DNA from 3 places in the Thermatribacter velox genome. Region 1 is predicted to be linked to each of the others. Evidence: riboswitches for the same ligand, from Rfam matches in the RefSeq annotation. Region 1 holds a riboswitch; each other region holds the start of a gene.
The links. Region 1 has a riboswitch for cobalamin ahead of QBE54_RS09170 (sirohydrochlorin cobaltochelatase). Riboswitches for the same ligand answer to the same signal wherever they lie in the genome.

Region 1 (10,548 bases):
AATTTGTTTATTAAAGCAAAGCTTTTCTTTTCAATCTCTTTACCTTTCAAAGAAAAAACCTCTCCTTCCCTTTTCCCGGGCTCTTTCAAGTATCTTAACCAACTCCTCTCCGGTAAGCGGCCTGTAAGGCTCAAAATGTTTTCCGGAAATCAATCCATCAAAAATTCCTGAAGCGACAGTAACTAACACTGCAGTTTGATCGGCACGGCTCAGAGAATTTATATCCACCAAAACGGGAAAGTCCCCGTTTTCTACCTCAAAGTCAAGAAGAATGTAAAGCCACCGGGCAAGTTCCACCCTGGTAAGTGGTTGGTCGGGATGAAAGAAAAACTTTCCTTCCTTTTGTTCGGGAACCGCTGCTCCAGTATGGATGAGGGTCTCTACGTATCTACTGAAGGAATCGCTCCAGGAAAGATCTTCACATTTACCGGCAACATATCCCTCAGTTTTAAAATCCTTCTTGGTGGGCACATACAAAGGTATTCCCAAGCCCCAAACTACGGCTTGAGCAGCTACTGCTCGGGAAATCGCTTCAGGAAAAGCAAATTCCTTCAGATCTTCAAAAATCTCGGGATAAAGCATGCGGGCCAGTTCCTCAAGTCCCCAAGAAAGACGAGGACCAGGTCTGCTGACAATGGCCTCGTCTACTACATAAACCCTACCTTCTTTGACAGCACGAAGAGAGCGCAACTCTGGACGCTCAAGAATACTCTTTCTGGTTACCCGATTCATGACCCCACGCTGGGCAATATAAACGTCGATTTCGTCAGCCAGACTGAGAAGACGCTCAATACCAAAAGCAGCAATGCGAGAACCTGATCTAACCGGTCGTGCAGAAGAAGCAACGTTAATACCACCAGCCAAAGCAATCAACTCATCAACCAATGTCCCTGGGGTAACCGTTTTATAGTCTTTAGCCACACTCTCGAAAAACACCTTCTTCCTTTGCTCTGGAGGGATATTGCTAATCTTGGCGACAATTTTCGTTATTTCCTGATGAAAACTCTCGGAAAGCTCCCTGGCCTGTCCGCTTAAACCGGTAATTGCTCCGAGCGCGGCAAAGTAATCATCAAGATCGGCAAGGTGTTCGGGATTTAAATCGATGACCGGAATACCCACCCCCTCTAACGCCTCTACAAAGCGAGGATAGTTGGTTACAACGTAATCCCGCACCAAAACCGCATCAGGTTTTAGCGCTATGGCTTTTTCTGGATCCGAGCGATAATCAACGATTTTCTTGAGAGCCACTTCAGGAGGAAAGTCACAGGAAGTAGAAACCGCTATCAGGTTCTCTTGGGCACCCAGAAAATAAAGGCTCTCGGTATGAGCAGTATAGAGCGAAATTATACGATGCGCCGGTTCCTCCAAAACAACCTCTTTCCCCCGGAAATCACGAATGGATACTTCGGCCCAGGTTCCCTGGCAAATACAAAACACGACAACCCAGAAAACAGAAATCAACAAAACAACCTTTTTCAGACGCATCAACCACACCCCCTTATTCCACTCTGTATAAAAGATATAGTTCCCCTTCAGGGCTCTCGTAAGGTACCACCTCGATACCAAAAATCCGCTGAATGTTTTGAGGACTCAGAGCTTCTCTTTTATCCTCCCAGAGTTCCACCTGCCCCCCTTTTACAAAGATGATCTGATCGGCAAAAAGCGAAGCAAGATTTAGATCATGAAAAGCTGCTACTACCAGTTTTCCCCCTTGAGCCAGAAGCCGAGCTTTCTTCAAAAAATTGAGTGTAGAAGCAACATCGATGTTGGAAACCGGCTCATCCAGAAGAAGAACCGGTGTTTCTCTCACCAAAGCTCTCACAAAGGCCACCTTCTGAGACTCTCCGCCGCTCAGAGCAGTCACCGGAGAATCTGCAAGATGGAGAATGCCCCCTTCATCAAGGTAATGTTTGGTCAAACGATGATCTTCCTCAGAGTAGGCCCACCTTCCCGAGGAAAAGGGAAACCTACCAGTAAGAACTGTGTAATAAACCGTGTAAGGAAAACGTACAAAAAAATCTTGAGGAACCAGAGCCACATGGCGAGCCACTTCTCGTAAAGATATCTTTCTCATCTTTTTCCCACAAAGTATAACTTCTCCCTCTTGAGGCACGAGGAGACCAGAAATTAAAGACAACAAAGTACTTTTGCCCGAACCATTGGGACCGAGCAAAGCATAGAAAACTCCTCCTGTAAGGCGTAGAGAAATTTCCTTAAACACCCATCCCTCCCCGTATGAAAAAGAAACCTTATGCAGTTCCACTTCAACTTTCACTTCGTCCCTCACGCCAGGAAACTCGTTTAATGAAAAGATAAAAGAAAAAGGGACCACCAATGAGCGTAGTCCAAACACCAACCGGTATCTCTACTCCAAAATAAACTCGAATAAGGTTATCCGAAACCAAAAGTAACAGCGCACCTCCCAGAGCCGAAAGCGGCAAAAGATAAAGGTGAAGCGGACCAAAAGCGATTCGAAAAATATGGGGCACCACCAGACCCACAAAAGCAATTATGCCTCCTACCGACACTGCTGCAGCAGTGCCCAAAGTAGCCACGATCAAAAGCAAAAGGCGAAAAGTCTCAGTAGCCACTCCAGATTGACGGGCTACTTTCTCCCCAAGACACAAAACGTCCAGCGCCTTGGCTGAAAAAACACCCACCATAATTATTCCCACTGCAAAAGGCCAAAGCCACATCACCTCTTTGAGGTGAATACCCACCAGGGTACCCATTAGCCAAAAAACCAGACTTCCCACTTCCTCACCAAAAAGATGCTTCATGAAACTTACTCCCGCAGAAAAAACTGAACTCACTATAATCCCCGCTAAAACCAGACTTTCAGTTCGAAAACTACCCCTTCTCCCGCTCATAAAAAGAACCAGCAAAAGCGAAGCAAGACCGCCCAAAAAAGCAGGAAAAATAGGGTTAGACAATCCCAGATACAGTGCACAGGCTCCCCCAAAAGCAGCTCCCCCAGAAACCCCAAGAGTGTAGGGGCTGGCCAGGGGATTCAAAAGTAAAGCCTGGAAGATACAACCTGCACAACCCAGAATCAATCCAATCAAAAGAGCACCTAAAATACGGGGCAAACGTATATAGAGCACCACATCATGCCACATTTCCTGAGCGGTATCTCTCCCCAAAATAATTTTCCAAACCTCCACTAAGGGAACCTCCACAAAACCTTTGCCTACAAAATAAAGAACACCAAAGAGTAAAACCGCCCCAAGAATGAGGATGCAGGACCAGGCGAGAGACTCTCGCCTGGTCCTGCCTGGCAACTGTCTTCTACGCCCTGCTACGTAAGACATAAAGCTTTAGAGCTTTTCGACGACTTCTTTCGCGCGTTCCACAAAAATCCTGGCAAAAGCATCATATTCCCCCAATCCCTTTAAAACGGTTGACACCAAAAAACCTCGCTGCTTAAGCTGCACTTTCCAGGAATCGCTATGCTCTCCAGCCAAATCATTCAGAGCATGATCGCCAGCAACCAGCATAAAAGGCGCAAGAACTACTTTCTTTACCTTTTGTGCTTCAAGTTCCGTTACCACATCTTCGAAAGAGGGGAAACCCTCTACTGTACCCAGGAAAACATTTTCTCCGAATTCCTTCTGCAACATGAGATACAACATAGAATAAGCAGCCCCTCCAGAATGTTCGCTTCCATGACCCATCAGAACCAACGCCGTTCCTTCCTTAGAGAGGGTTGGAGCAAATATTTCCCGCAAAGCCTGGACAACCTCTTCATAATCAGAGGGATGCTCCAGTAGAGGTCTTCCTAAATAAAGCTCTTCAAAAACCGGTCTCCCATATATATCTTTCATCGCAGAAAAAGCTTGGCAAACGCTTGCTACATAGTCGTAAGTAATCCCTGGAATTACGAAAAGAGGCTGTACCGCAACTTTGTTAAATCCTTCGTCTGCAAGTTTAGCCAGCGCGGTAACGGGACTGTCAATTTTCTGTCCCTTTTTCTCAAGAGCTTTACGTACCATAGAGGAAGCATAAGCAAGGCGCACTTCCAGCCCTGGAAACTCCTTCCTGGCAAGCTCAAAAACATTCTTAATAGCGGAAGAAGCGTCCTCATAAGAAGTGCCAAAAGCAACAAGTAACAACGCTTTCTTATCTTCTCTGGACATTCCAGAGCTTACCCCAACCAACAAACACAAAACCAGCACAATACTTAAAACAATCACCAGAGACCTTCTGAACATACCAATTCCCCCTTTCATGGTTTTTGAAAAAACGAAAATTCGCCCTCTGAACCTCGCAGAGGCCGAAAAAACTTCGTTTCTCAGGCCGGTCTTCTGGCTTGAGGGCTTCAGCCTACTCGGTGCGCCTTCCCAGCTTTTCAGCCAGTGGCTTTGTGCACCTTTCGTTCCCTCTCACAGCGGCGGGTCCGCACCGGATTTGCACCGGTTTCCCGAACACCTGAGAAAATCGCTACTATTCACTTTTAAAATTTTCCGCTATATTATAGCAAAGTTGGTTTCTAAAACAATAGGACATGCAAAATATTCGGATAGGAATAGCTCAAATTGAAAATTTACTAAACGACGAAGCCGCTCTGAACTTGCACCGCCAAATGGTTTACGGAGCTCAAGCAGCTGGTGTGGAAATTCTCTGCTTCCCAGAGCTTTCCCTACATGGATACTCCTTGAATCCAGTCACCATTCGACCCTGTGGCCCGAACAGCCCTCTGCTGCAGTCAGTTCAGAAGCTATCCCGGGAAACCAGGATTACCGTCCTGGCTGGCTTCATCGAACAGGATAAATCTGGAAACCTCTTCATAGCCCACGGCATCTTTTTCCCCTGGGGCGAAAGAAAAGTTTACCGAAAAACCCACTTAAGCGCGAAAGAAAAACGCCTTTTCCATCCGGGCAATGAACTCCCCGTTTTCGAACACCCCGAAGTTTGTTTTGGCATCGCTTTGTGCGTGGAATGGCACCTGCCAGAAGTTATAGCTACCCTGAAAAGCAAGGGCGCAGAAATAATATTTGGACCTCATGCCACACCTTTCCCGCGAAACAATCTCTGGAATAAATACTTGCCAGCCCGCGCTTATGACTATCGGGTATTCATAGCCTGTTGCAACCTGTGGTTCCCCAAAAAAGAGAAATCTGGTGGAGGCTTGATAGTCATTAATCCCCGAGGCGATGTGTTAAGGGAACTGTATCTTCCAGGAAATCAGTTAGCGGTTTTCGAATTTTCGAAAGCAGAAATCAAACGCTATCATCATCCCAAAGCTGAAAACTCTATGCAACATATCCTCTTCCAGGACTTGCGCCGCCCTGAACTTTATCGAACTTGAAAAATCGCAAACACCCTTGACGACTCATACTCCTTGAATTCGAAAAAACAAATTATTTCGCAAAAAAATTTTCTCCATCAGCGATTGACTTTCCAAAATGTGGAGTTATACTATATATGGATGTTTTAAATTGCATTAATCCTACATATTGGGGTTATCATGCATTGTCCTTACTGTGGTGAGCCAGATTCACGGGTAATCGATACCAGAGTTGTTGAAAACGGATATGGCGTGCGCAGACGTAGAGAGTGCCAGAGTTGCCACCGTCGTTTCACAACCTATGAGCGTTGTGAACGGGAACCTTTAGTAGTGATTAAAAAAAGCGGCAACCGGCAGTTGTTCGACCGTAAAAAAATTCTCAATGGGCTTTTAAAAGCCTGTGAGAAAAGACCCGTGTCCACGGAAACTTTAGAGGCCGTAGCCAGCGAAGTCGAGAAAGAGCTCCAGGAAGAGGGCTTTGAAGAGGTACCTTCTTCATATATTGGGGAAAAGGTTATGGAAAAATTGAAAAAAATTGACCAGGTAGCTTACGTACGCTTTGCTTCGGTCTACCGTGAGTTTCGCGATGTAGACCAGTTCATAGAAATCTTAGGCTCTCTGGTTAAGGAAAAGGAAAAGGGGGTTTAAAAAATGGAAGAAACTTATGATCTACTCGCTCCCCGAAAAGTTCAAAAGAGGGACGGGAGAATCGTGCCTTTTGATAGGTATCGCATCGAGCGAGCTATTTACAAAGCTTTTCAGGCTGTGGGAGAAGAAACAGCAAGTGTTCCTGAAGAGCTGAGCAAAATTGTAACCACTAAATTGTTTGAAAAGTTCGGTCCAGATGCAACGGTGAACATCGAAACCATCCAGGACTTTGTTGAGGAAACATTAATCGAAAATGGTTTTTCCAAAGTAGCCAAGGCCTACATTCTCTACCGTCGCAAACGTCAGGAGCTAAGAGAAGCTCTTCAGGCAAGGGTGGATATAGAAAAAATCGTTCAGGAATATCTTCTGCAAGCGGACTGGCGCACCCAGGAAAACTCCAACACTACCTACTCTTACCCGGGCCTGGTGTTGCACGTTGCGGGTTCTGTAATGGCTAACTACACTTTAAACCGCATTTATCCCGATGAAGTCCGGGAAGCACACACTAACGCTGATATTCACATTCACGACCTCTCTTACGGATTAACGGCATATTGTGCGGGATGGTCACTGGAGCAGTTAATCCGTGAAGGGTTTGGAGGGGTAAAAGACAAAATCGCTGCCGGACCAGCCAAGCACCTCTCCGCCTTGACCGGGCAAATGGTGAACTTCCTGGGCACTATGCAAATGGAATTTGCAGGAGCCCAGGCCTTTAACTCAGTCGATACCTACCTTGCTCCTTTTGTACGTTTCGATCGGCTTAATTATCGGATGGTTAAACAACTCATTCAGCAGATGGTCTTTGCCATGAACGTGCCTTCCCGCTGGGGAAGCCAGGCACCATTCATTAACTTTTCCTTCGACTGGATCGTTCCTGAAGACATGCGCGAGCGCCCGGTCATCATTGGTGGAGAAGAACGACCAGACCTGGGTACTTACGGCGACTACCAAGAAGAAATGGACATGATTAATAAAGCCTTTCTCGAAGTCATGCTGGAAGGAGATTACGAAGGGAGAGTCTTTTCCTTCCCCATACCTACTTACAACATAACCCCTGACTTCCCTTGGGAGTCGGAAAACGCCCAACTTTTGTGGAAACTTACCGCAAAGTACGGTGTGCCGTACTTTCAAAATTTTATTTCTACTGACATGCACCCGGGAGACGTTCGCTCCATGTGTTGTCGACTGCAACTGGATTTACGCACTCTGCGCAACCGTTTTGGGGGCCTGTTTGGCTCGGCGGACAAAACCGGCTCCATTGGTGTGGTCACCATCAACCTACCCCGCATTGGCTATCTGAGCAAATCCGAAGAAGAGTTCTTCGCGCGTCTCAAACGAGCCATGTACATAGCAAAAACCGCCCTGGAAATCAAGCGCAAAGTCATCGAGCGCAATATGAAAAATGGCCTTCTTCCCTATACACGAAGATATCTGGGCACTTTTCGCAATCATTTCTCAACCATAGGTCTTGTGGGCATGAATGAAGCTTGCCTTAATTTTCTGGGAGTATCCATAGCGCATCCTGAAGGTAAATCCTTTGCAGTCAAAGTCTTGAACTTCATGAGGGAACTACTCGCTGATTTTCAGGAAGAAACGGGCAATCTTTACAACCTGGAAGCAACTCCGGCAGAAGGTGCCAGTTACCGTCTGGCACGCCACGACAAAAAGAGATTCCCGGACATTATAACTGCCGGTGAAAACGAACCCTACTACACAAACAGCACCTACCTCCCGGTTAACTATACTGAAGATCCCTTTGAAGCTCTGGAACACCAGAAAGACTTGCAAACACTTTACACTGGGGGCACTGTCTTCCATCTTTTCCTGCCCGAAACTCCTCACCCCCAGGCCGTGAAACTCTTCATTAAAAGGGCTTTCGAAAACTACCCCATACCGTATTTGACCATTACCCCTACTTTTTCAGTTTGTCCCAATCACGGGTATTTGTCTGGCAAAACCTTTATTTGTCCCCACTGCAATCAGGAAACCGAAGTGTATTCCCGAGTGGTGGGCTACTACCGCCCGGTAAGGCGCTGGAACCGGGGCAAGCAGGAAGAATTTAGAGAACGCAAAGAGTACCAGCTTGAAAAAGTGAAAGTTTTGGGAGCCTGATAAATCAGGCTCCCAGAGGGCATCATGAACATCTTTCGGGGATGGCAAAAAGTAAGTTACATCGACTACCCGGCCAGAATCGCTACCTTGCTATTTGTAGGCGGTTGCAACTTTCGTTGCCCCTACTGCCAGAATCCAGAACTGGTTAGGGAGTGGCAAGGACTACCTCTTATTGAGGAAAGTGCGGTTCGTGAGTTCCTCTTGAATCGTAAAACCTTTATCGATGCAGTATGCATAAGCGGTGGAGAGCCGCTGCTTCACTTTGAGGAATTACTACCCTTTTTGAGATGGGTCAAAAAGGAAGGTTTTCTGGTCAAGGTGGACACCAATGGGAGTTTTCCTGCCAGAGTAGAAGATCTTGAAAAAGAAGGGCTTGTGGATTACTGGGCAATCGATTTTAAACTCCTGCCAGAAAACTATTCACTGGTTGCTCCACCGGATTTAAAGAAGAAGGTCCTCGAAACCCTGGAAATGGCCTTGAATTTTCCTCTCCACAAAGTAGAGTTTCGAACTACCATTTACCCTCCTTTTCACAACTCGAAAATTTTGGAAGAAATGGCTCAATACCTTCGAGAAGCTCCCCTTTGGTACTGGCAAAATTTTCAAAACCAGAAAACTCTATCTCCAGAGGCACAAAAGGTTGCCCCTTACCCGATAGAAACCCTCAAAGCTTGGGCAAAGGAGATTAACTCCAAACTGGAAAGAGAGTTAGCTTTTGTCCGTGAATGAACATAGTCATTCCAGGTTGGCGTGTCGTAGCATCATTTCCTGATACGCTTTTTCTCTCCTATCCCAGATAAGATAGAGTATGCAAGCGTCAAAAAAGAGAAAAAGCGCGTCTTCAAAACGAGTTCCACTGCCATTTGCAAAAAGCTGAATGCTGGGTGGTGCTTTCTCGCTCTTAAAAGAAACTACCACGTCAGCAATTTTAGCAAGTGGTGTATCAGCCTTGCCGGTGAACGCAACCACTTGAGCACCAAAGTTCTTAGCCTTTTCACTGAAAAGCAAAACTGAGGAAGTAGAACCTGAACCACTGGCTACCACCAGCACATCACCATCACCGATTGCAGGACAATCTACCTCTCCCACAATATACACCCTGTATCCAAGGTGCATGAGTCGCATAGCAAAAGCCTTCAAAATCAAAAAACTTCTTCCCCGGGCCCAGAAAAAAAGGCGTTTACTTTTCCACTCCGATGCAACGTCCTTGAAAAGTCCAGATAGTGCCTTTTGGTCCAAAGTTTTAAGCAATGCATAAGCCTCATCCAGCACTACTTTTAAAACCGAAGAGAAATCAGGTAGATTCGTACTCATCGAGCAGCCTCCTCAAAAGTTTCAAGGTTTCCTCCGGAGCAGAACTCCTGGTCACCGCAGAGCCAACCACCACCACTTCAGGAGAAAGCGCCTCGAGAACCCGAGGCAAAATACGAGGGCTCAGACCACCAGCAACCATAAGAGAAAGGTTGTATTCTTTAAAAATCAATAATTCTTGCAATTCATCAAGAAATGCTACTCCCTTCTCTACCACATCATGGGGAACATGGAGGCAAAGGTAATGGGGAGGATGGGTGAGCAAGTACTGGATTTTTTCCTGGTCAGAAGGCAAAAGATCAACAGTATCTACAACTACTTTGGCTCCTTTTTCCTGGCAGGCTCTGTAAACTTCTTCCAGAGTTTCCGTCCTTGCACCAGCAAGAACCGAAACTAAAGAAGCACCGTATTCCACTGCCATTTCCGCTTCCAGAAATCCCCCGTCAGCGATTTTCAGGTCAGCAAATATGGGAATTGGCTTCTTCAAACATGCTTGCAAAGAAGGTAGTGAAGAAAGACCATATTTTAAGATAAAGGGCGTCCCTACTTCCAGAATGTCTGCCAGTTCTCCAATGGGAGTACAAAGCTCTTGTGCCTCCTCAAAAGAGACAAAATCCAGAGCAACCTGCAAGAGCACTTTCTTCATTCTTCCTCAAGCAACCTCATAATGAGCCCGCTCCACACCTTGGGATAAAAGTAGGTCGATTTCTGAGGCATTCTCTGAAAAGCATGCACTGCTCGTTCCACATCTTCAAGCGGCGTAGGTTTCATAACAAACACCAACTGATACTCGTTTTCCTCATTAGCAATCTGGAAAACGTCTTTGGTACCTCTAAGATAATCGATATAGAGGTTTTTCTTTTGGGTTTCCTCGTCAATCCCCAATATTTCCTCGAAAACCAGTTTATGCAGAACTGAGGTATCAAGGTAGCGATTGACGTCTTCTTTGCCCAGTTTTTCATCCATGATGCGGCGATCCCTCAAAGTAATACAACCCCAGGTTCCCTCCACTTTGTCGTAAACACCTATGGTGTTGGGGGGAGCCTGTTCTAAGAAAAGTTCCATGGATTCCTCACCCTCAAACAGGTGGACCACAAAATACTCCTCACAGCGCTTGAAAAAGTCTTTTATTCTCTCTACCGGCAAACCATGTATCAGGCGATGGGTGGGCAAAACAAGAAGACCCGGAT
Region 2 (10,548 bases), 460 kb from region 1:
ACACGAAAGACTTATGAAAGGAATCGTCTTTGACATACAGCATTTTTCTATACACGATGGGCCAGGGATAAGAACTACTGTGTTCTTAAAAGGGTGTCCTCTGCGCTGTCTCTGGTGCCACAACCCAGAATCCCAGAAACCCGAACCAGAAATAGGTTTCTGGCCTGAGCAATGTCTGGAATGTGGCACCTGTGAGAAAGTATGCCCTTACCATGCCTGCAATCTCCAAAATCCCCACCGGGTCAATCGTCAAAAGTGTACTCTCTGTGGCAAGTGTATAGAATTATGTCCGGTTTCTGCGCTCTTCATTATTGGAAAGGAAATGAGCGTTGAAGAAGTAATTGCCGAAGTGTCTAAAGACGAAGCTTTTTATAGCCAATCCGGTGGAGGAGTAACCATCTCAGGAGGAGAACCCCTCTATCAGTTTGAATTTGTCCGCTCTTTAACTCTTCGTCTAAAAAAGCTGGGATATCATATCGCAATTGACACTTCAGGCTATATCAGGGGTACACCGGAAGACCTGCAACGTCTCCTGGAAATAGCTGACATGGTAGACCTTGTGCTCTATGACCTAAAAGTAATTGATGCCCAAAAACATCTCAAATACACGGGTGTTAACAATAAAAGCATTTTGCAAAACGCCTTGCAGTTGGCCAGCCGGTACCCCTCAAAATGTTTATTCCGTTACCCGCTAATACCGGGCATAAATGATTCTCAGGAAGACATAGCAATGCTTACCGAGTTTCTCGCTTCCATCCCCAAATGTAAAATTGAAGTACTTGCCTATCATCGCTTAGGAATAAACAAGTACGCCCGCATAGGCAAAGTGTACGCACTCGAAAAGCTCCCTTTGCCAGAGCAAAAGCACCTGGAATCCGTGAAGCTCCAGATATCAAAGCTTTCCAACGTGCAATTGCTGGAAAGCTGAATTTGCGCTAATATGGAAAAAATTCTTTAATAGGGAGTGCCCATGCAATACCAGAAAGTAATGCTTGCTGCGAACCGGGTAGAAGCAGAACTCATAAAAGGGTATCTTGAAGCAGAGGGAATACGGGTAATTCTCCGCCCCTCCACCGAGCCTTACGGAGGAGAAGCCTACTTTGGAGATACGGGTCCCTTAGAGATATTGGTTCCGCAACCACTTGCACAGAAAGCTAAATTGATCATCAACGATATTCGCCCTCGAAAATAGCACTTTTAGAAAGTGTGGTATAATTATTAAAAATTCTCGTTAACGTTAACGTGATGAACGACCACAAGCGAAGACCAACCATAAAAGACATTGCCTCTTTAGCCGGGGTTTCCATTGGTACTGTGGACCGGGCGCTTCACAACCGGCGTGGGATAGACCCTCAAACTCGGCAAAGGATTTTGACTATTGCCGAAAAAATTGGTTATCGCAAAAACCGAGTAGCCAGCATTCTTACCAGAAAGAAACCTTTGGTTTTTGCAGCTGTCTTTCCACAAAAACTTCACTATTTCTACGATGACGTACGGCAGGGCTTCAAAGAGGCCATAGAAGCCCTACAGGATTTCAAAGTATACCCCCTGGTTTACAGTGTTGAAAGCCTGGGGCAGGGAGAAGAAAATGTTTTGCAAAAACTTCTCCAAGAAGATATTGATGCTCTGGTGCTTACACCCGGTCATCGCAGCAAACTGAACCCCCTGATTAATCAGTTTGTCGAAAAGAACATACCCGTGGTTACTGTGTCCACAGATGCCCCAGAGAGTAAGAGATTAACATCGGTTTGTGTCAACCCTTATCAAAACGGTGAATTAGCTGGCGAGCTGTTAGCTAAAATCGTTACCGGACCCCGGGTGGCCATTATGGTTGGTTCTCTGGAAATAGAGGACCACCGTCAGAAAGTGGACGGTTTCACCAATGCTTTTCTCGCTATGCACCCAGATGGAGAAGTGGTAGCGGTAGTAGAGAACCATGAAAGGGAAGAACTGGCTGCTCAAAACACGGAGGAATTATTACGGAAATACCCCGATCTTGCAGGAATCTATGTCGCCACAGCAAACTCGGTAGCTGTCTGTAAGGTACTTGCTGAGCAACACACGAACCACGATATCAAGCTGATCACCACAGATCTTTTTGAGGAAATGGTTGATTATCTCAAAAAGGGGGTGATACAGGCAACGCTTTTTCAAAATCCTTACCGTCAGGGATGGGAAGCAGTAAACATTCTTTTTCAGTTCCTAACCGAGAAACGGAAACCACCAACCCATCATTATTTGGAACCTGTGGTGGTAATGTGTAGTAATCTGGATTTTTACTATCCTCAATTCAAAAGGAGGGTCTTGAAATGAGCAAGAAATGGTTGGTTTTAGCCCTGATTGCCTTGATGACTCTGGTTGCAGGTTCGGCATTCGCTGGAGAACTCACCGTGTGGTCTTCACCCGACAATGCCGATGCTTTGTATGAACTTGCCCAGAACTTTATGGCCCAGCATCCAGAAGTCAGAATTGAAATAACTCCTCTTTCCTGGGAAGTCCTGTACCCACGTATCCTGCAAGACATAACCAGCAAAACCGGTGCTTTTGACGTAACCACTTGGGACTTAATGACTGCTGGAGCCATCGCCCCTGGATTTGTGGACCTGGAAGCTTTTGCCCAAGCCAATCCAGACCTGGTGGATCCCAACTTCGATGACGACGATTTTATTCCCACAGCAAGATACGTCTATGGTTACTGGCAGGACAAGCGCATTGGTTATCCTTTCTATGGAGCAACCATGTTCTTCTTCTATCGCAAAGACCTTTTCGAAAATGAGACACTTAAAGCCAAATTCCAGGCTGAATACGGAAAAGAGCTTCGCGTGCCCCAGACCTGGGAAGAAGCAAAAGACATCGCCAAGTTCTTTACCAAAAAGTTTAATCCCGACTCTCCCACTGAATACGGTATTGCCTTAATGTTCCCCCGTACCCACACTCTTTTCTACATGTACTTGAATTTCTTTGGTCCCTATCGCCGTAGCGAAGAGGGTATAGCCAAATTTGGAGAAGTGGATCTCGACTGGGGTGATTATTTCACTGCAGACCACAAGCCAGCTTTCAACTCCGAAGAGGGAGTAAAAGCCCTGCAAGATATGATTGAACTCATGCAGTACGCTCCCGACCCCTTGGGCTCTGACTACGGCGAAACTCTGGAAGCGTTTGCTAAGGGTAGGGTAGCCATGGTTCCCCAGTGGACCGCCTGTTTAGCCAGCTGGAAAGAATCGCCTGAGCTGCAGCCATTTGAAGAAAAAGTTGGCGTTGCAGTTATGCCTGGAGGTGCTCCAGTAAGCGGTGGCTGGGGTATCGGTATCAATGAAGCATCTGACAACAAAAAAGAAGCTTTCCAGTTCATCCAGTACGCAACCAGCAAGGAAGGCGACAAAATTCAGTGGCTAAAATACCGCATAGGTCCCACCCGAAAATCGGTTGTCTACGACCCTGAAGTATTAGCCGATTCGCCCTGGCTCAAAGACGCCTACATCCAGTCTCTGGAAGGCGCATCTCACCGTCCACGCATTCCTGAAGAGCCAAGGCTCGAAGACATCCTGGTTGGCACCCTCTCAGAAATTCTGCTTGGTCAGCAACCTGCTTCAATTGACACTCTGAATATGGTAGCCGAAGACTGGATAAAAACCCTGAGCAAATGAAAAGCGAACAGGTGGGGGCATGCATGCCCCCACCTGGAGGAGGAGAGTCATGCTTTCTGCTCTGCACAGAAGAAAAAGAATTGGCTTTTTCATGGTTCTTCCGTTGCTTTTACTTTTCATAGGACTGACTGTTTACCCTTTTGCCTACATGATATACATGTCTTTTCACAGATACACCCTTGCTTCCTGGGAAAAACCAGAATTTATTGGCCTCGAAAATTATAAAGAAATATTCCAGGACCGCACTGCTCGCTCCAGTGTTAAGTTTACCATCTTGCTCCTGGCAGTTGCCTGCCCTCTGGAAATAGTGCTTGGAATTGGTATTGCTTTCCTCCTTCGTGACTTTTTTGGAGAAAGAACATTCAGAAGTACTCTCCTGATTCCCATGATGGTACCTCCAGTTGTAGCAGGAATAGCCTGGAAAATGTTGTTTAACTTTGAATTTGGACCTATCAATTACTTCCTGTCGCTTTTGGGTGTTGACAGAGTTTCCTGGTTGGGCACTCAATTTTTTGCACAGTTGGGCATAATCCTTATCGACGTTTGGCAGTGGACACCTTTTGTGTTCCTGGTGATTTACGCAGGCTTACAATCCATACCTCGGGATGTGGTGGAAGCAAGCCTTGTGGATGGAGCCAGCGGATGGAGTGCACTTCGCTACATTGAACTCCCGCTCCTCAAGCCCCTCATCTGGGTAGTGCTGATTATTCGCCTAATCGATATTCTGAAAATATTCGACTTGGTCTACATGGTGACCTTTGGAGGACCGGGTTCAGCGACTCATTCCTACAGTTTTTATATTTATAAAGTAGGCATATCATTCGGATGGGACATTGGCTATGCCTCAGCCCTGAGCGTAATCCTTTTGATTGTAGTATCGCTTTTGACCAACCTCCTGATTCGCTTCCTGCGACTCAGAGAAGTGCTGGGACTCTGAAGGAGGAAAGACAATGAGGTGGCTCTGGAAAATTGCAAGAGCAGTGTTGGTAATCATAACCCTTTTCTTCTTTCTCTTCCCCGTATACTGGCTGGCAACCACAGCTTTCAAAAGGAGCGAAGACTGGTTTACCTGGCCTCCTTCCTTTTTCCCTCGCTACTGGACGGTGGGAAATTTCCTGGGTCTTGAAGGAGGATTTTTTGGGAGTGTTACCACAGCCATCTCCACCATCACCCCTTATCTCAGAAACAGCACCATAGTAGCGCTTTTTGTGGCTCTCATCTCAACCGTAGTGGCTGCACTTGCCGCCTACGCCATATCTCGCTTCAAAATAGGTGGAATGGGTTTTGTGTCCTGGATTATCTCCATCAGGATGTTACCACCAATCGCTGCAGCGTTGCCCCTTTACGTTATTTTCAGCAAACTGCATCTTGTGAACACCTGGTGGGCACTCATTCTATCTCATCTGGTATTCACCACTCCTTTCAGTACCTGGGTGTTGATAACCTTTTTCAACGAAATTCCCCGAGAACTTGATGAAGCAGCCTATGTGGACGGAGCAGGCATATGGCAAAGTTTTACCCGAGTAAGCCTGCCTCTCGCTGCTCCAGGTTTAGCTGCGGTAGCCACTCTGTCTTTTATCCAGAGCTGGGGAGAATTTCTGATGGCCCTGGTCCTCACCACCAGCAAGGACGCCCAAACCCTTCCCATCTATCTGGGACGCTTTATAACCGGGTGGCGTATTGCCTGGGGGCCTCTCGCTGCAGCCGGGCTCATCACCATGATTCCAGTAATCGTTTTCTCCCTTCTCATGCAACGCTACCTGATACGGGGCTTGACGTTCGGTGCAGTAAAAGGCTAATTTATATAGCACCAAAAAACCAAAAAGGGAGGGAAGTCGACTTGTTTAAAAACATAGTGCTTACCACCCGACAAAGAGAGGAAACCATAGACGTAACCCCCCTGATTGAAGAAGTGGTTCGAGAAAGTGGCTCTAAGGAAGCAGGAGTGTTCGTTTATGTCCCCCATAGCGATGCAGCAATTAACATTCAGGGAATTGCCCAAAGCCCTTCCTCCTCCAATCCTCCCCTGAACAGATTACTAAAGAAAGTCCTGGAAGAGGGCCAGGACTTTCAGACTCCTGAAGTGGGTGCTGCTTTTGTAGCTCCAACTGAAGTACTTATTGCCTTGGAGGGAAAACTCATGCTCGGCGAAGGACAACGCATCTATTTTTACGAATTCAATGGCCCCCGCCAGTGTAATCTCTACGTTCTGGTTATCCCCTCTGCCTGAAACACAAAAAGCGGAAAAATGCTGGCAGCGCTGAAAATAATTTGCATCTTTGTAGTTGTTCTTTTTTGCTCCAGAAGAAAATCAGTTTGGGATGGTCGCTCCTGGGTGTTTCTCTTTTTCTGCTGATTTTTTCGGGTTTTAACCCTTTGGGCTGGTGGAGGGTTGTTTCCTCCACCTTCTGGCCCAACCCTGACAACCTGGCACTGCTTTTAAGCGTTATTTTTGTAACCCTACTTGGAGGTACCCTGGCTCACAGCGGAGAACTCGATGTGTTAACCCGCTCAGTCCAGAAAGTACTCAAAAGACCTGAGCTGGCCGGGGTTATCCTTCCTTCCTTGGTGGGCATTTTACCCATGCCAGGTGGAGCTCTTTTCTCAGCCCCCTTAGTAAAAACAGCAGCTACACCTTACACCCAGGATGGAGATATATTGGCCTTTGCCAATTACTGGTTCCGTCACATATGGGAATTTTTTCTACCGCTTTATCCGGGAGTTTTGCTTGCTGCTTCCGTATCGGGCCTACCCGCTACCTGGATTATGGCCCACCATTTCCCTTTCTTCCTGATAGCAGCGGGAGCGGGCTGGCTCGCGGTAAAACGCCACCTTCAAATCCCCCTGCCCGAAAAAACTCGTCGATTTGCTCCGGATATGAAAAACTTGCTTTTTGTGCTTTTGCCTTTCATGGTGCCCGTAGCCAGCGTGCTTCTCGGCATTCCCGTCTGGATAGGAGCCATCCTGGGAATAGCCACTTTTTCAATAACCAAACGCCTCCCTTTAAAAACCCTTGGAAAATTTCTTGCCAGAAGCTTTCCCTGGGCAATACTTTTTGATGTAATTGGCGTACTGATTTTCAAAAACATACTCCTTGCAAATCAGGACATCGATAAAATGGCCAGTTTTCTAATTAGCAAAGATGTCCCGCTTCTTTTGCTGGGCATGTTGCTCCCCATGGTTACCGGCCTGCTTACTGGCTTAACTGCTGCTTTTGTGGGTATTGCCTTTCCTATGGTCCTTTCTTTTTTCAACGCCCAAACGCTCCCCAGTGTTTTTCCGATTCTCTACCTGAGTGGTTTTTCCGGGGTTTTGCTTTCACCCATGCACCTTTGCTTCATCTTCTCCTGTCGCTTTTTCGAAGCAAGTTTCAAGAAAGTCTACCGCCTGCTTATCCCGGCAACCTTGATGCTTTTCGCTTGGGGAATCATCTGGCTTATGATTTCCTAAAAAACTCTTTTTTTCTTTTGTGGTATAATGTAATTCAGCGTTGAGAGTTCTGGGTGGCTTTCTGCCTTAAAAGGGAAACCGGTGTGAATCCGGTGCGGTCCCGCCACTGTAACCGGGGAGCCTGCCGCAAAAAAGCCACTGGCCTGCAAAGGCTGGGAAGGTGCGGTAAGGCAAGGATCCGGGAGCCAGGAGACCTGCCCAGGACGTTCCCAACCACTCTTCGCGGAAAGAGGAGGTGGGATAATCAAGTGAAAGCCCTCCCTCTCCCCCTCCTCCTTCCCTAAAAGCGAGAAAGGGGGATTAACGGTGTACAAACGGTTAAAAATTTTTACCGTCTTTTTTGCGCTTTCTGTCCTGCTTTTTGCAAACATTGCATTTGGGCTCAGTGTAACCGATGACCGGGGACAGCAGGTTGAACTTGCTCAGCCACCAGCAAGGATTGTCTCTCTTGCTCCCTCCTGCACTGAGATGCTTTTCGCCCTCTCTTTATCTCAAAAAATAGTGGGCGTGACTACCTATTGCAACTTTCCTCAAGAAGCATTGAACAAAGAAAAAGTGGGCACCATAACCGAAGTGGAACTCGAAAAACTACTCTCTTTGCAACCCGACTTAGTGGTGGCATCTTCCTTGAATCCCCAGGAATTGCTTACCAGGCTGGAAGAATTGGGAATTGCGGTATACCTGGTTAATCCCCAAAACATGGAAGAAATCCTCTCTGACCTGGAAAAATTAGCCAAAATATGTGGCGTGGAAGAAAAAGGGGAAGCATTGGTACATAGCCTTAGAGAGCGCATAAAAAGGGTGGAAGAAAAAACAGCTGGAATGACGGAAGTCCAAAAACCTCTGGTGTTCCACCTGATTTGGCACCAACCTATCTGGACAGCGGGCAAAGGTACCTTCATTGATGAACTCATCGAAAAAGCGGGTGGCAAAAACGCTGCTTCAGACCTTGAGGGCTATGTAAGTATTGAGTTAGAAGAGCTCCTGCGTCGCAATCCAGATATTATAACGGTGGTAGAAAATCATGGAGATGCCCAGAACCTTCCCTATCAATTCCTCCTGCAGGATCAGCGCCTGCAAACCCTAAAAGCGGTCAAAGAGGGGAGAGTAGCCCGGGTAGATAGCGACATCGTTTCCCGCCCTGGACCGAGAATAGTCCAGGCACTGGAAATATTCGCAAAGATAATTCACCCTGAAATATTTGGTGAGTATCGTTTTGAAGACTACGAAATTCAATCCCAGACAGCAACCCAAGATAACTGAGCCGAGCAACACGACCAAAAGGTCATCCCAAAAGGTTTTCCTCTGGGAAGGAGGTCTAATAGTCGGCCTCCTTCTGAGTTTTCTTTTAGCACTTTCTTTTGGAAGAGGTCGCTTCCAAAGCGGTGACTTCTGGGCAATTTTTCACTGGCAGGACATCTCCCCCCTTCAGAAAACCATCCTTTTTCAGGTTAGGATGCCCAGAGTAACTCTCGCCACCCTGGTAGGAGGCGGTCTTTCCATATCCGGAGCAGTGCTGCAGGGTCTTTTCCGCAACCCCCTGGTCGACCCCTACGTTCTGGGAATCAGTTCCGGAGCTTCCTTTGGAGCAGTGCTGGCCATTCTCAAAAAATGGAATTTTGGTCTTTACGCAGTGCCTTTTTCGGCTTTCTCCTTTGCGCTTTTAACCACTTTTCTGGTGTTTTCACTCGGGCAGGTAAACCGGAAAACCCCGCTTGAGACTCTGCTTCTTTCCGGCGTCGCTGTGGGTTTTTTCTTCTCGGCTCTGGTTTCGCTTTCCATGTTTTTTGCCGGTCATGATTTGCATCAGATTGTCTTCTGGCTAATGGGTGGCCTTTGGAACCGGAGTTGGAGGGAAGTAAAAATGGTTTTGCCATTTTTGAGTGCGGGAATACCCTTCATGCTCGCTTTCCACAGAGAACTGAACATCATGCTGCTTGGTGAAAAAACAGCAGAAAGCATGGGGGTGGATATCGAGCGGGTGAAAAGGTGGCTGGTTTTCGCTTGTTCCCTGGTGGTGGCAAGCTGTGTGGCAGCAAGTGGCGTAATCGGGTTTGTGGGGTTAATAGTTCCTCACATAATGCGCCTGCTATTTGGCCAGAATCACCGCCTGCTCCTTCCTTTTTCCTTCCTGAGCGGAGGAATCATACTGCTTTGGGCTGATACCGCTGCCAGAAGCATCCTTAATCCCGTGGAGCTTCCAGTAGGAATTATCACCAGTTTGCTGGGAGCTCCCTTTTTTATCTACCTTCTTCGCAAAAGGAAGAAACTCCATGGGTGAATACCTTAAAGCCAAAGAGCTTTCTTTCTACTACGGCTCCCTGCCTGCAGTCCGCAGGGTGAACTTTGGAATAGAGCGAGGAGCTTTTGTGGGCGTGCTCGGCCCCAACGGCTCCGGAAAAAGCACCCTGTTGTCCCTGCTTGCCGGCCTACTGGAACCCGCTCAGGGGAGGGTGTACCTCGAGGGAAAAGACCTGCTCAGACTGCCGCGAAAAGCCAGGGCAAAAAAAATTGCCATGGTCTTCCAAAACTTTCCTGACCAGCTGGAGCTACCTTGCCATGAAATAGTAATGATGGGGCGTTTTCCGCACTGGCGGAAATGGCAGAAAGAAAGCCTTAGGGATTACCAGGTCGTAAACAGAGCCATGCAACAAACTGCCACCCTTCACTTAGCGGAACAACCCTTTGCCCAGCTTTCCGGGGGAGAAAAACAGCGAGTTATGATTGCCAGAGCTTTAGCCCAGGAACCAGAGCTTCTCCTGCTTGATGAGCCAACCAGCCACTTAGATATACTTTACCAGCTGGAGATTATGTCTATACTAACTCAACTTAGAGAGCAGGGAATTACCATTCTATGCGTTCTTCACGACCCCAATCTGGCAGCCCAGTTTTGCAACCAGGCACTTTTCATGAAAGAGGGGAAAATATTCGCTTTTGGAAAAATTGAAGAAGTTATGAAAAGCTCCGTTCTCAGCGAACTGTTTGGCGTGAAATTCCTGGAGGAAATCCACCCCTACACCCTGCGACCCTTTTTCATACCGCTTAGTATAAGCACTCCGCACAAACACCCCCTGAAAGTACACCTCATATGTGGCGGAGGCAGTGGGAAACCTCTGTTGAGATTGCTCCTACAAAAGGGTATAGAAGTCAGTGTGGGAGTGGTAAACCAGCTTGATGCTGATGAAGAAGCAGCCCGCAAGTTGAACCTTGAAGTAGTAACAGAAAAACCTTTTTCCTCTATCCAAAAAGAAAACCTTGAAAGAGCAAAACAAATAGCCATGCAAAAAAACTTCGTAATCATTGCCCCCACCTTCTGGGGAGAGGGTAATCTCGCTAATTTAGAGATGGCTCTCTCTCTTCAGGAAAAGGGTAAAAAGGTCCTTCTTTTTGAGGAATGCTTTGATGTAAAATTCGACTTTACCGGCGGCAAAGCAAGGAAATATCTGGAAGC
Region 3 (10,548 bases), 210 kb from region 1:
GTCGGCGCAATGAAATTATTGCCTGTTTGGCTAAGGAGGGGTTGCTGGAGAAGAATGCTTCTTTACTGCTACCTCCGGTCATCCAGCGCATCGCAGTGGTTTCTTCTCCTCAGGCAGCCGGGTGGGGAGATTTTGTACATCATTTGCAGGGCAATGCTTTTGGATACCGTTTTCTGTGCTGTCTTTTCCCAGCTTTTGTTCAGGGGGAAGAAGCAGAAGTCTCTTTAATTCGGGCACTTGAAGAGGTGGAGAGAAGAGTTGATTATTTCGACGTAGCGGTTATTATTCGTGGGGGTGGGTCACGCACCGATTTGAGCTCTTTCGATAGCTATACTCTGGCTAAAAAAGTGGCCAATTTCCCCATTCCAGTAATTACCGGTATAGGTCACCAGCGGGATCAATCGGTTCTGGATATGGTAGCACATACTTCTTTGAAAACGCCGACCGCCGTAGCCGAATTCATTATTGGTCGTGCTCGGGATTTTGAATTGTCCCTACTTGACCTTGAAAGGCGAGTTAAAAGGGATGTGGAAAGCCTTCTGGAGCGAACCAGAGTAAATCTTGAGCTTTTGAAAGAACGCCTGGTACGTCTTGGCGAGCACGACGTGAGCAGAAATCACTACTTGCTGAAGGAGAGTTTTCGTGCTGTGAAGACTCTAAGTGTTAACGTTTTGGAGAATGAGGCAAGATCGCTCAAAGATTTCATCCAGAGAGTTTGTTATGCTTCAAAAACTCGGTGGCGGGAATTCTGGAAGCAAATGGAGCACAGTGAAAATCTGGTGCGCCTTTTAGATCCTCAAAATGCTTTAAAAAGGGGTTATAGTATCACCTTTCTGGAAGGCAAGATTGTAAAACACGCTGGAGAGGTTGCTCCTGGGCAACGTATTGAAACCTGGCTTTTTGATGGTAAACTGATAAGCAGGGTGGAGGAAAGTCGTGAAGGAAGAAAAGATTGATTACCGACAGGCAATTGAAGAGCTTCAGTTCATCGTTAACGAGCTTGAAAGGGGAGAGCTGGACCTTGATGCTTTGCTTGAAAAAGTGAAGCGAGCGGCCTTTTTGTGTTCCTTTTGTAAAAACCGCTTGCGAGAGGTAGAGAAAGAATTGGAAACCGTATTTTTGGAAATGGAGAGAGAATTGAGAGCGGAAGAAACGCCCTCTTCTGATGGCGGTGATAGTTTTTGCAATGCGTAAGGTGTGGTAGAATAAATATTGATAGGCTGAATAAAATATAATTTGATAGGAGGTGAGAAATGAAGTAAGAGTCTTTTGAGGCAGATGGGCGTTGGTCCTATTTTGGTTTTTGGGGTTTTGTCCTTTGTAAAACGTGAATTATAAATTGGAAGGAGGGTTTCTTATATGAAGCGGTCTTCAATATTGCTAGTTGTAGCTTTAGCAGTAGTGCTTGTTTTGACCTGGAGTTTCCTGGCTCTGGCCCAGGAGGAAACTTCAGAACTGGAACTTCAGACTGCAGAAGCTGCTTTCCAGGCTGCCGACAAGGGGAATCCTGATCCGGCCTGGCAAGGACAGAAATTTACCATTGGTGTGTATTCGGCAGGACCTCGTGGTGCAATTTCTGGTCCGCTTTATTTCTGGCGTCCTTTCTTTGAAAAACTTACTGGGGCAACCTACGATATAGTAGAAATACCCTTTGGTGAACTTCGTGAAAAGATTTTCACTGATTTGATGACTGGAACTGGCTATTACGACGTGATAATTGGTCCCAGCTGGTTCTACGGTGACTATGTTTCCAATGGCTGGATTGTGCCCATTGACAAGTATTTTGATGACCCTCGCATGCCCAAATGGGATAGGGACTCCATTTTGCTTCCTATCCGGGAACTCCTGCAGTGGAAGGGAACCTGGTACGGTTTCAACAACGACCATGATGGCCAGGTACTTTATTATCGTCGGGATATATTGACTGATCCCAAGTGGCAGGAGCTCTTTAAGCAGGAGAAAGGCTATGATTTGCCGGTTCCTCCACGCACCTGGGAAGAGGTTTATGATGTTTGCGACTTTTTCAACGGTAAGGACTGGAATGGCGATGGTGAAAAGGATTACGGTATTACCATGCACTTAAAAGTTGGTGGACAGGGCTTCTTCCATTTCATGGCTCTCTCTGCTCCTTATGTGGTTTCACCAGCTCCGGGAGACGATCCCACCAAGGTAACTCGTTACCACAACGTTTACTGGTTTGACCCAGAAACCATGGAGCCCCTGGTAGATACTCCAGGCTTTGTTGAAGCACTGAAGATGCTCCTCAAGCTTTCCAAGACTGGTCCTTCAGCGATGTGGGGCTGGAGCCTTGGCGAAGCCTGGGATGCTTTCTTGAGAGGAAAAGCTGTTTTGACCTTCTCCTGGGGCGACGTGGGCTCGCTGTCCCAGCTTCCTGAAAGCTCCAACATTAAAGGAAAACTTGGCGTTGCACCCATTCCAGGTAGCGAAAAATACTATGATCTTGAGACTCAGCAATGGGTTAACCAGAGAAACTTCGTTGCCAATACCGTAGGAGCTTCCTGGCATGGAGTAATTTCCAAGTTTTCCAAGAAGCAAGACCTTGCTGCTTACTTCCTGTCCTGGCAGGCCACTCCTGAGATTAACCACTGGAACGTAGTCTGGGGCTGGACAGGTATTGACCCGGGTACCCTTTATGACCTTCTCAAGCCCACCGGATATGCGGATATTGAAGATTATGTCCAGACTGGATATGATGCAGAAGATGCACGCCAGTTCGTAACTGCTTATGAGGAAATGTGGTACAAGTATCCTTTGCGCCAGGCCTACCTCCGTATTCCTGGCACTCCTGAGTACTGGGAAGTATGGGACATTCACCTCTCAGAGGCAGTGGTTGGACAGGTTTCTCCTGAAGAAGCACTGCGCAGGACCAAAGAAGATTGGAATGCGATTACCGATCGTCTGGGCAGGGAAAACCAGAAGAAGATTTACCAGGAAGCCATAGGGTACGTCCCAGAGAAATAGCTAAAACCTTTAAAAAGCAGGGGCCCCTTGGAAAGAGGCCCCTGCAATTCAGGGGAGAGAAACGATGAAAGAACGTGGAAGCTTTTTTGTTGTTCCAGGGATTGTATGGGTTCTTCTTTTTACCATTTTCCCTCTGGTGTATTCTTTTCGGGTAAGCCTTTCTCGAGTTGCTTACGGACGAATAACTGGCTTTGCCGGTCTGGCCAACTATGCCCGTATGTTTCAGGATTATCGCTTCTGGGGTGTTCTTGGTTTTACTCTTATTTTTGTTATTTTTAGTGTTGCCATCACCGTTTCCCTGGGCTTACTTTTGGCCCTGGTTTTTAACCGCAAAATGCGGGGCTTGCGCTTTTTCAGAGCCTTGATGACTACTCCTCTTTTTACTGCCCCGGTTGCACTGGGCTACCTGGGAGTCATGATGTTTTATGAAGAAAATGGACCGATTAATATTTTGCTTCAAACACTTGGTTTTAGTAAAGTGCCCTGGCTTTCAGATATTTTCTGGGCGCGAACTGCGGTCATCATGGTTGACGTATGGCAGTGGACACCTTTTGCCTTTATTATTTTGTTGGCTGGTTTGCAATCTTTACCGGATGAAGTTTATGAGGCCGCAGTTCTGGATACCTCTTCCGGTTGGGATATCTTCCGCTATATTACTTTTCCCATGATTTCTCCAGTGCTGGGAACCGTAATTATGCTCCGCTTGGTTGACGCTTTTAAAGTTTTTGATATTCCTTTTGCACTGACCAACGGGGGGCCGGGAACTGCTACCCGAACTCTTACCTTTTATGTTTATACCCAGGGACTAAGGAACTTTGACCTGGGTTACGCTTCAGCGATGGCCTATTTCCTCATGTTCATGTCGTTGGCGGTGGGTATCTTTTTCTTCCGCAGATACCGCAGTCTGTATGAATGAGGTGATAAAGTGAAGAAGAAAAAGAAACTCGGTATCGTGGATGTTCTGGTCTGGATAGTAATTGTCATAACCTTTATATGGGTGGTCACTCCTTTTTACTGGGCGGTTATAACTTCTTTCAAGAAACCTATCGATGTGTTCAGATTGTCTGTTGTGCCCTGGTTGCAGTTTAAGCCCACCCTTGATAACTGGTACATGGAGTTTACCCAGCGTGGTCCTGAAATTATGAAGGGAATAACCAACAGCATCGTTATTTCGGTTTCTGCGGCTTTACTGGCTATTGCTCTGGGCTCTCTTGCTGGTTATGGCCTGGCACGCTTCAGGTTTCGCAAGTGGAAAAACCAGGATATGGCGCTTTGGTTTCTCTCGCAACGTTTCCTTCCACCTGCAGCTACGGTGATTCCCTTCTTTTTGATCATAAAGAGCTTGGGTCTTCTGGATACCCGATTGGCACTGGTTCTGGTGAATACTACTTTCACCATGCCCTTTGCAGTTTTAATTATGAGGGATATGTTCAAAGAACTCCCTGTGGAGCTTGAAGAGGCAGCCCTGGTGGATGGGTGTTCTCGCTGGACAGCGTTTCTGCGGGTAGCCCTTCCTCTTGCTGCTCCTGCCCTGGTTTCTACGGCCATCATTTGCTTTGCCTTCACCTGGAATGAGTTTCTCTTTGCTCTGGTTCTCACTTACCGTCAGGCAATTCCCATGACTATCGTGATTGCCGGTACTGAACATACTCAGGGAGTTCAGTTCTGGTATGTTTCCACGCGCCTGCTTTTGGCTATTTTGCCGCCAGCAATCCTTGCTTTGATGGTGCAAAAATACATCGTTCGAGGCCTGACCATGGGCGCGGTGAAGGGTTGATGTCCTTTTGAAGGTACTGGTGAGCGGGGGAGCCGGTTTCATCGGCTCCCACGTGGTTGACAATTACCTTGCTGCTGGCTACCAGGTGGTGGTGGTCGACGATCTGTCGACAGGAAAGAAAGCTAATTTGAACCCCGCAGCCACTTTTTATCAGGTGGATATCACTGATTCTGCTGCCTTGCGCAGGGTTTTTGAAGAGGAAAAACCAGATATTATCAATCACCATGCGGCTCAGATTAACCTTCGCCGCTCAGTGGAGGATCCGACCTTTGATGCCTGGATTAACATTCTGGGAAGTTTGAACCTGATTGAGCTCAGCCGCCAGTTCCAGGTTGAAAAGTTCGTTTTTGCCTCTACGGGTGGGGCCATTTATGGTGAGCCAAATGTTTTACCGGTAAAAGAAAGTGCTGCTACCTCTCCGCTTTCTCCCTACGGTGTGGCTAAAAGAAGTGTAGAAATGTACCTTGAGTATTATCACCGGGTGTGGGGGCTTGAGTACGTTGCCCTGCGCTATGGTAACGTCTATGGTCCGCGTCAAGACCCTCAGGGTGAAGCTGGGGTGGTAGCTATTTTTTGCGGAAGGATTCTTCGGGGGAAACCCTGTGTTGTTTTCGGTGATGGGAGAAAAACTCGAGATTACGTGTATGTGGAAGATGTGGCCCGGGCCAATCTGCTTGCCGTCTTCGCACCTTCGGGCGTCTACAATATTGGAACTGGCAGAGAAACCAGCGTTTTGGAGCTTGTGGAGTTGCTTGAGAAAATTTCGGGTCGAAAGGTGGAGGTTGTTTTCGAAAAAGAACGCAAAGGGGAAATCAACCACATTGCGCTTTCTTGTGAGAAAGCGCGAAGGATTCTGGGCTGGGTGCCAGAGGTAGACCTTTGGGAAGGGTTAAAGAAAACTTTCAACTTTTTCCAAGGTGAGATGTGCAATGCGGGCCATGGTTCTTGAGCGAACGGCTCCGGTAGAGACTTCTCCACTGCTCCTCAAGGAAGTTGCGCTTCAAGGAGTAGAGGACGATGAAGTTTTGATAAAAGTCGCTGCCTGTGGAGTGTGCCATACCGATTTACACATCGTGGAGGGCGAACTTCCTCCCCATAAACTCCCGCTTGTTCCTGGCCACCAGATTGTGGGAAAAGTGGTTGAAAGAGGAAAGAAAGTAAACAACCTTGAGGTAGGTCAGAGGGTTGGTGTACCTTGGATAAACCAGGTGTGCGGGGTATGCCGCTTTTGCAGACAGGGTATGGAAAATCTCTGTGAAAATGCGTTGTTTACTGGTTATGACCTGGACGGGGGTTACGCCGAGTTTGCAATTTTTAGAGAGGAAGCCGCGTATCCGATTCCTGAAGGGTATGAAGATGTGGAATTTGCTCCTCTTCTTTGTGGTGGAGTTATTGGTTATCGAGCTTATCGGCAAAGCAAAGTAAAGGAAGGCGAGATACTGGGACTTTTTGGGTTTGGTTCTTCAGCGCACTTAGTTGCCCAGATGGCACTTTTTGAAGGTGTTCGGGTATTTGTCTTTACCCGTTCTCCGGAACACCAGAAGCTCGCTCGAGAGCTTGGTGCCTCTTTTGTGGGTCGGGCTGAGGATGTACCGCCTGAAAAGCTTGATGCAGCAATCATTTTCGCTCCCGCCGGGCATCTGGTGAAGGTGGCCCTTGAATACCTCTGTCCGGGGGGACGGGTGATAACAGCAGGTATTTATTCCACTCCAATTCCAGAGCTTCCTTATGACTTGGTTTATAAAGAGCGCTGTATACAGAGCGTGGCAAATAGCACCAGAAAGGACGTACAGGAGCTTATTGAACTTTCCAGAAGGCTGCATTTCAAAACACAAATTGAAGTGTTCCCGCTTGAAGAAGCCAATCGAGCGCTTTTGTTGCTCAAGGAGAGCAAAATCCGTGCCTCTGCAGTGCTTTCAATTTAGGTCTTTCTGAGTTTTCCTAATCGAAAAAGTGGTTTTTTTGAAACCTTGTGTATTTTTTTTTCCTCTTCCCAAGTGGTGAAAAGAAGTGCCGTTGCGGGGCCGCAGCTTTTGTAAAGTGGAAGCGGGAAGGGGTTTTCAATCTCTACGGTGAGTCCGGTGCTTTGCAGAAATGTCGTTAGTTCCCAGAACACTCCCTTGGACCCCACCGGGATGATGTCTCCACACAACACGCTTTCTCGCAGAGCAATGATGTCGGAAGGACCAGCAATTTCATTTTGCTTTGCAAGCACTTCTTCTCCAACCGCAGGGCTTCCCAAGAGGAACACGTTAAGACCTTCGCAGCTTTTTTCAAAAATTAGCTCCTCATGGTTTACCATGCCAATCACGGTTACGCCCAGGCCAGTTTGATGGGTGGGGAAGTTCTTTTCTGAAGAGACCACGAAAGGAAGGGGGCTGAGGCCACAAGCCTCAAGCTCCCCCTTGATGCCCGATAACGCTTGTTCGATAAAGGGATAGGGTTCAGTGGAAAGAGTTAACGAAAAAGCAATGGGATTTCCTCCTAAACTCAGGATTTCAGAAAGAGCGACCCGGAAAGTATATTTTGCACAGGTTGCAACCTCTGCTTTTACAAAATCCATGCTTTTGGGGCCTATACCACCTAAGGAGTCGCAGGCAACAAGCATGAGTTCCTTTTCGTTTATTTTGATAAATACCGCATCGCGTCTATTCATCGCTTCTTGAGCATTTCAAAAATTAAGGAGGCAAGGATTATATTCACTGCTGATGCCACAAGCAGAGAAACCACAATCCCGGTAAAAAATCCCCACCCAAAGACTGGAACAAGAGTAGCTGGTGCCAAAACACCATTAAGAAAGACACCACAAGCTATACCCAGAATACGGTTTTTCTGATAGAGCAGCCTGAAAAGTACACATATAACCGCCATCTCGCAGGCAATGAGAAGATGCACTGGCAAACCCAGAGGAAATCCCACGTTGAGCGAGGTGAGAATATGGCCCAAAAACCCAATAACTGCTCCTTCTGGATACCCCAGAAGAATTGCTCCCAAAAATCCAGGAAGAGAGTCGAGAGCAACTGTTCCGGTTGGTGAGGGTATTTTGAGGTAAGAGCCCACCACAGAAAGAGCAATCAGGGTCGCTGTAATAGTCAAGCGTGCTACAGTTGACTGAGCATAGGCTGATTTGGACATGGTATAACCTCCTTTATTTTGCTTATTAAAAATAAAGTCCCCGACCCAAAGCATGCTTTGAGCCGAGGACTTTGCCTTCATCCTCGCCCATCCTTTCGTGGCAGGTCTTCTGGCTTGAGGGCTTCAGCCTACTCGGTGCGCCTTCCCAGCTTATTCAGCCAGTGGCTTTTTACACCTTTCGCTCCCTCTCACAGCGGCGGGTCCGCACCGGACTTGCACCGGTTTCCCTTTTCAGCTCCCCGAAGGAGCAACCACGAAGGGTTGAGCCAGTATTCACTTTCTGAGTGTATGATAGCAAAGAGTAGAGAATTTTCAAGAGTTAGGTGCTTTGGGTGGAGAATTATTTTCTTTACTGTTTTCACCATAGAGCGAACCTCTCCGCAGGTTTTTCTTTGTTACAAGTACGCGCAGTTTTTTCTGATTTTGATTCGTGTTGGGCTGAGACCGGATTATTTATTATTTCAAAGACTTCTTTTTTGCAGTGAAGCTCTTTCAAATAAATTTTTGGGAAAGGAAGCAAAAATCTTCACAAGGAAGTAACATCAGGACATCTAAGGATTTTGGCACTTTTTTGAATTTTGAGTGCTTTGGCAAGCTTTTTTATCTCGAAAAAAGCAAAAGTTCGGAGGGTTATTGTCGGTGCGGGAAATAATCAAGGATTTCGTTCGGGTTATAGTGCCTCTTTTGCCTTTTCAGGAACCCATTTATGAATTTGGTTCGCTCCAGGTGGCGGGTCAGGAAGGATTCGCTGATTTGTGACCTTTCTTTCCAGGGAAGCAATATGTGGGTTGCGATATGCGTCCGGGACCTGGTGTTGATTGTATTTTGAATCTTCATAATATTGAGCTTCCCGATGGTGCGGTAGGAACAGTTTTGGTGATGGATACGCTTGAACATGTTGAATTTGTGCGCAGGGCAATGGATGAAGTATACCGAATTTTAAAGCCAGGTGGGTTCGTGGTAATCAGCTCAGTGATGAATTTTCCAATTCATGATTATCCTTTTGATTACTGGCGCTTTACGCCGGAGGGGTTCAAAAGTTTACTGCAAAAATTTGGTTATCGCTTTGTGGAGTGGGTGGGACACCCCCGTTTTCCCCATACGGTGGTTGGGGTTGGATGCAAGGGAGAGCTTGAGCGCTCAACACAGATGGTTTTTGAGAGAGAGGTTACCCGCTGGAAGGAGCGCTGGAGTTTGTCTGTTGCGACCAATCCAGTTGTTGCAGAGAAAAGGAGAGAACCAGCTGGTTATTACTCATATTCAAGACCTGAGGTGCGCAATCTTATCATGCCTGGATGCCGTAAGGTGCTGGATGTGGGTTGTGGTGAGGGGAATCTCGGGAAAACTCTGAAAGAAGAAAGAGATTGCGAAGTCTGGGGTGTGGAAATTAACCCCCGGGTTGCAGAAGTGGCCTCTGGTAATCTCGATAAAGTCATAGTTGGCGACTACGAAAAGATAGTGGAGGACTTGCCTTCTGATTATTTTGATTGTGTGATTTTTGCGGATGTTTTGGAACATTTTGTTGATCCCTGGGAAGCACTCAAAAAAACCAAAAGGATTTTAAGGAATGGTGGTCAAATTGTGGCAAGCGTTCCCAACGTGCGCCATTGGAGTGTAATCAAGACTCTTCTTGAGGGAAAGTGGGAGTACCAAGAAGCCGGCATCCTGGATCGTACTCATTTGCGTTTCTTTACTGCATCTTCCCTGGTGAGGATGTTTAAAGAAATTGGCTTTAACATAGAAGGGCTGTACACTACTTCGCTTCGTGGAGAAGAAATTCCTGCTGGTTTGATTGGGGATCTAAAAAAATGGGGGTTGAGTCCTCAAAACCTTCAGGAGGAAAGCAGGGTATATCAGTATTTAGTTTCTGCGACTAAAAGGGATTTACCTCGGCTTACTTCTATCATCATCCTCACCCGCAACAACCTCGAATATACTCGGAAGTGTCTGGACAGCATACGCGAATATACTCCAGAACCTCATGAAATCATTGTTGTGGACAATGGGTCAACTGATGGGACAGTGGAATATCTCAGAGAGCAACCCGATGTGAAACTCATCGAAAACGGCTTTAACCTGGGGTTTGCACTGGGCAACAACCGGGGGCTTCTTGAGGCGAAAGGTGATTATGTGGTATTTCTCAATAACGATGTGGTAGTAACTGAAGGATGGCTAAAAAGACTTATTGCTTGTGCCGAATCTGATCCACGTGTGGGTATTGTTGGCCCGCGCTCCAACTACGTAGCTGGACAACAGATGGTTAGAGACATTCCCTATGGAGACGACCTGGAAGCAATGCAGGAATTTGCGCGGAACTGGAGCCAAAGGCATTCCAAAAACTGGGGAGAGGCTTTGCGAGTAATAGGTTTTTGTATGCTTGTTAAGCGTGAAGTTATTGAGAGGATAGGAGGTTTTGACCCTCGGTTTGGCCTTGGTAACTTTGAAGATGACGATTTCTGTATCCGGGCTCAAATTGCCGGTTTTAAAATAAAAATTGCCCACGATGTTTTTGTGCATCACTTTGGAAGTAAGACTTTTCAGAGTGAACAGATTGACTACCGCAAACTCATGCTTTCTAACTGGGAAAAGTTCAAAAGCAAGTGGGGACTTCCAAAAAACTTATCTATTGAAAACGGTTATCGCATTGATTCTCT

Region 2: linked by a shared signal. The riboswitch ahead of QBE54_RS00250 (ABC transporter substrate-binding protein) and the one ahead of QBE54_RS09170 (sirohydrochlorin cobaltochelatase) in region 1 are both predicted to bind cobalamin.
Region 3: linked by a shared signal. The riboswitch ahead of QBE54_RS10360 (ECF transporter S component) and the one ahead of QBE54_RS09170 (sirohydrochlorin cobaltochelatase) in region 1 are both predicted to bind cobalamin.

What each region holds. Positions count from the first base shown of each region.
Region 1 covers NZ_CP121689.1:1,850,530-1,861,077, forward strand. The annotation lists gene QBE54_RS09150 (precorrin-8X methylmutase) at 1-50, opposite strand, end outside; gene QBE54_RS09155 (ABC transporter substrate-binding protein) at 40-1,485, opposite strand; gene QBE54_RS09160 (ABC transporter ATP-binding protein) at 1,499-2,275, opposite strand; gene QBE54_RS09165 (FecCD family ABC transporter permease) at 2,265-3,311, opposite strand; gene QBE54_RS09170 (sirohydrochlorin cobaltochelatase) at 3,318-4,211, opposite strand; cobalamin riboswitch at 4,277-4,447, opposite strand; gene QBE54_RS09175 (nitrilase-related carbon-nitrogen hydrolase) at 4,505-5,308, shown strand; gene nrdR (transcriptional regulator NrdR) at 5,468-5,935, shown strand; gene QBE54_RS09185 (ribonucleoside triphosphate reductase) at 5,939-8,047, shown strand; gene QBE54_RS09190 (anaerobic ribonucleoside-triphosphate reductase activating protein) at 8,072-8,776, shown strand; gene hxlB (6-phospho-3-hexuloisomerase) at 8,783-9,361, opposite strand; gene QBE54_RS09200 (orotidine 5'-phosphate decarboxylase / HUMPS family protein) at 9,342-10,004, opposite strand; gene QBE54_RS09205 (DUF1015 domain-containing protein) at 10,001-10,548, opposite strand, start outside.
Region 2 covers NZ_CP121689.1:45,452-55,999, reverse strand. The annotation lists gene QBE54_RS00290 (glycyl-radical enzyme activating protein) at 14-928, shown strand; gene QBE54_RS00285 (DUF2007 domain-containing protein) at 971-1,192, shown strand; gene QBE54_RS00280 (LacI family DNA-binding transcriptional regulator) at 1,246-2,313, shown strand; gene QBE54_RS00275 (sugar ABC transporter substrate-binding protein) at 2,310-3,647, shown strand; gene QBE54_RS00270 (carbohydrate ABC transporter permease) at 3,697-4,584, shown strand; gene QBE54_RS00265 (carbohydrate ABC transporter permease) at 4,598-5,446, shown strand; gene QBE54_RS00260 (YjbQ family protein) at 5,488-5,877, shown strand; gene QBE54_RS00255 (DUF401 family protein) at 6,024-7,097, shown strand; cobalamin riboswitch at 7,132-7,314, shown strand; gene QBE54_RS00250 (ABC transporter substrate-binding protein) at 7,404-8,360, shown strand; gene QBE54_RS00245 (FecCD family ABC transporter permease) at 8,302-9,378, shown strand; gene QBE54_RS00240 (ABC transporter ATP-binding protein) at 9,371-10,548, shown strand, end outside.
Region 3 covers NZ_CP121689.1:2,063,200-2,073,747, reverse strand. The annotation lists gene xseA (exodeoxyribonuclease VII large subunit) at 1-956, shown strand, start outside; gene xseB (exodeoxyribonuclease VII small subunit) at 937-1,194, shown strand; gene QBE54_RS10390 (ABC transporter substrate-binding protein) at 1,360-2,982, shown strand; gene QBE54_RS10385 (carbohydrate ABC transporter permease) at 3,047-3,898, shown strand; gene QBE54_RS10380 (carbohydrate ABC transporter permease) at 3,908-4,759, shown strand; gene QBE54_RS10375 (NAD-dependent epimerase/dehydratase family protein) at 4,767-5,708, shown strand; gene QBE54_RS10370 (zinc-dependent alcohol dehydrogenase family protein) at 5,677-6,684, shown strand; gene QBE54_RS10365 (hypothetical protein) at 6,681-7,415, opposite strand; gene QBE54_RS10360 (ECF transporter S component) at 7,412-7,894, opposite strand; cobalamin riboswitch at 7,976-8,165, opposite strand; gene QBE54_RS10355 (glycosyltransferase) at 8,690-10,548, shown strand, end outside.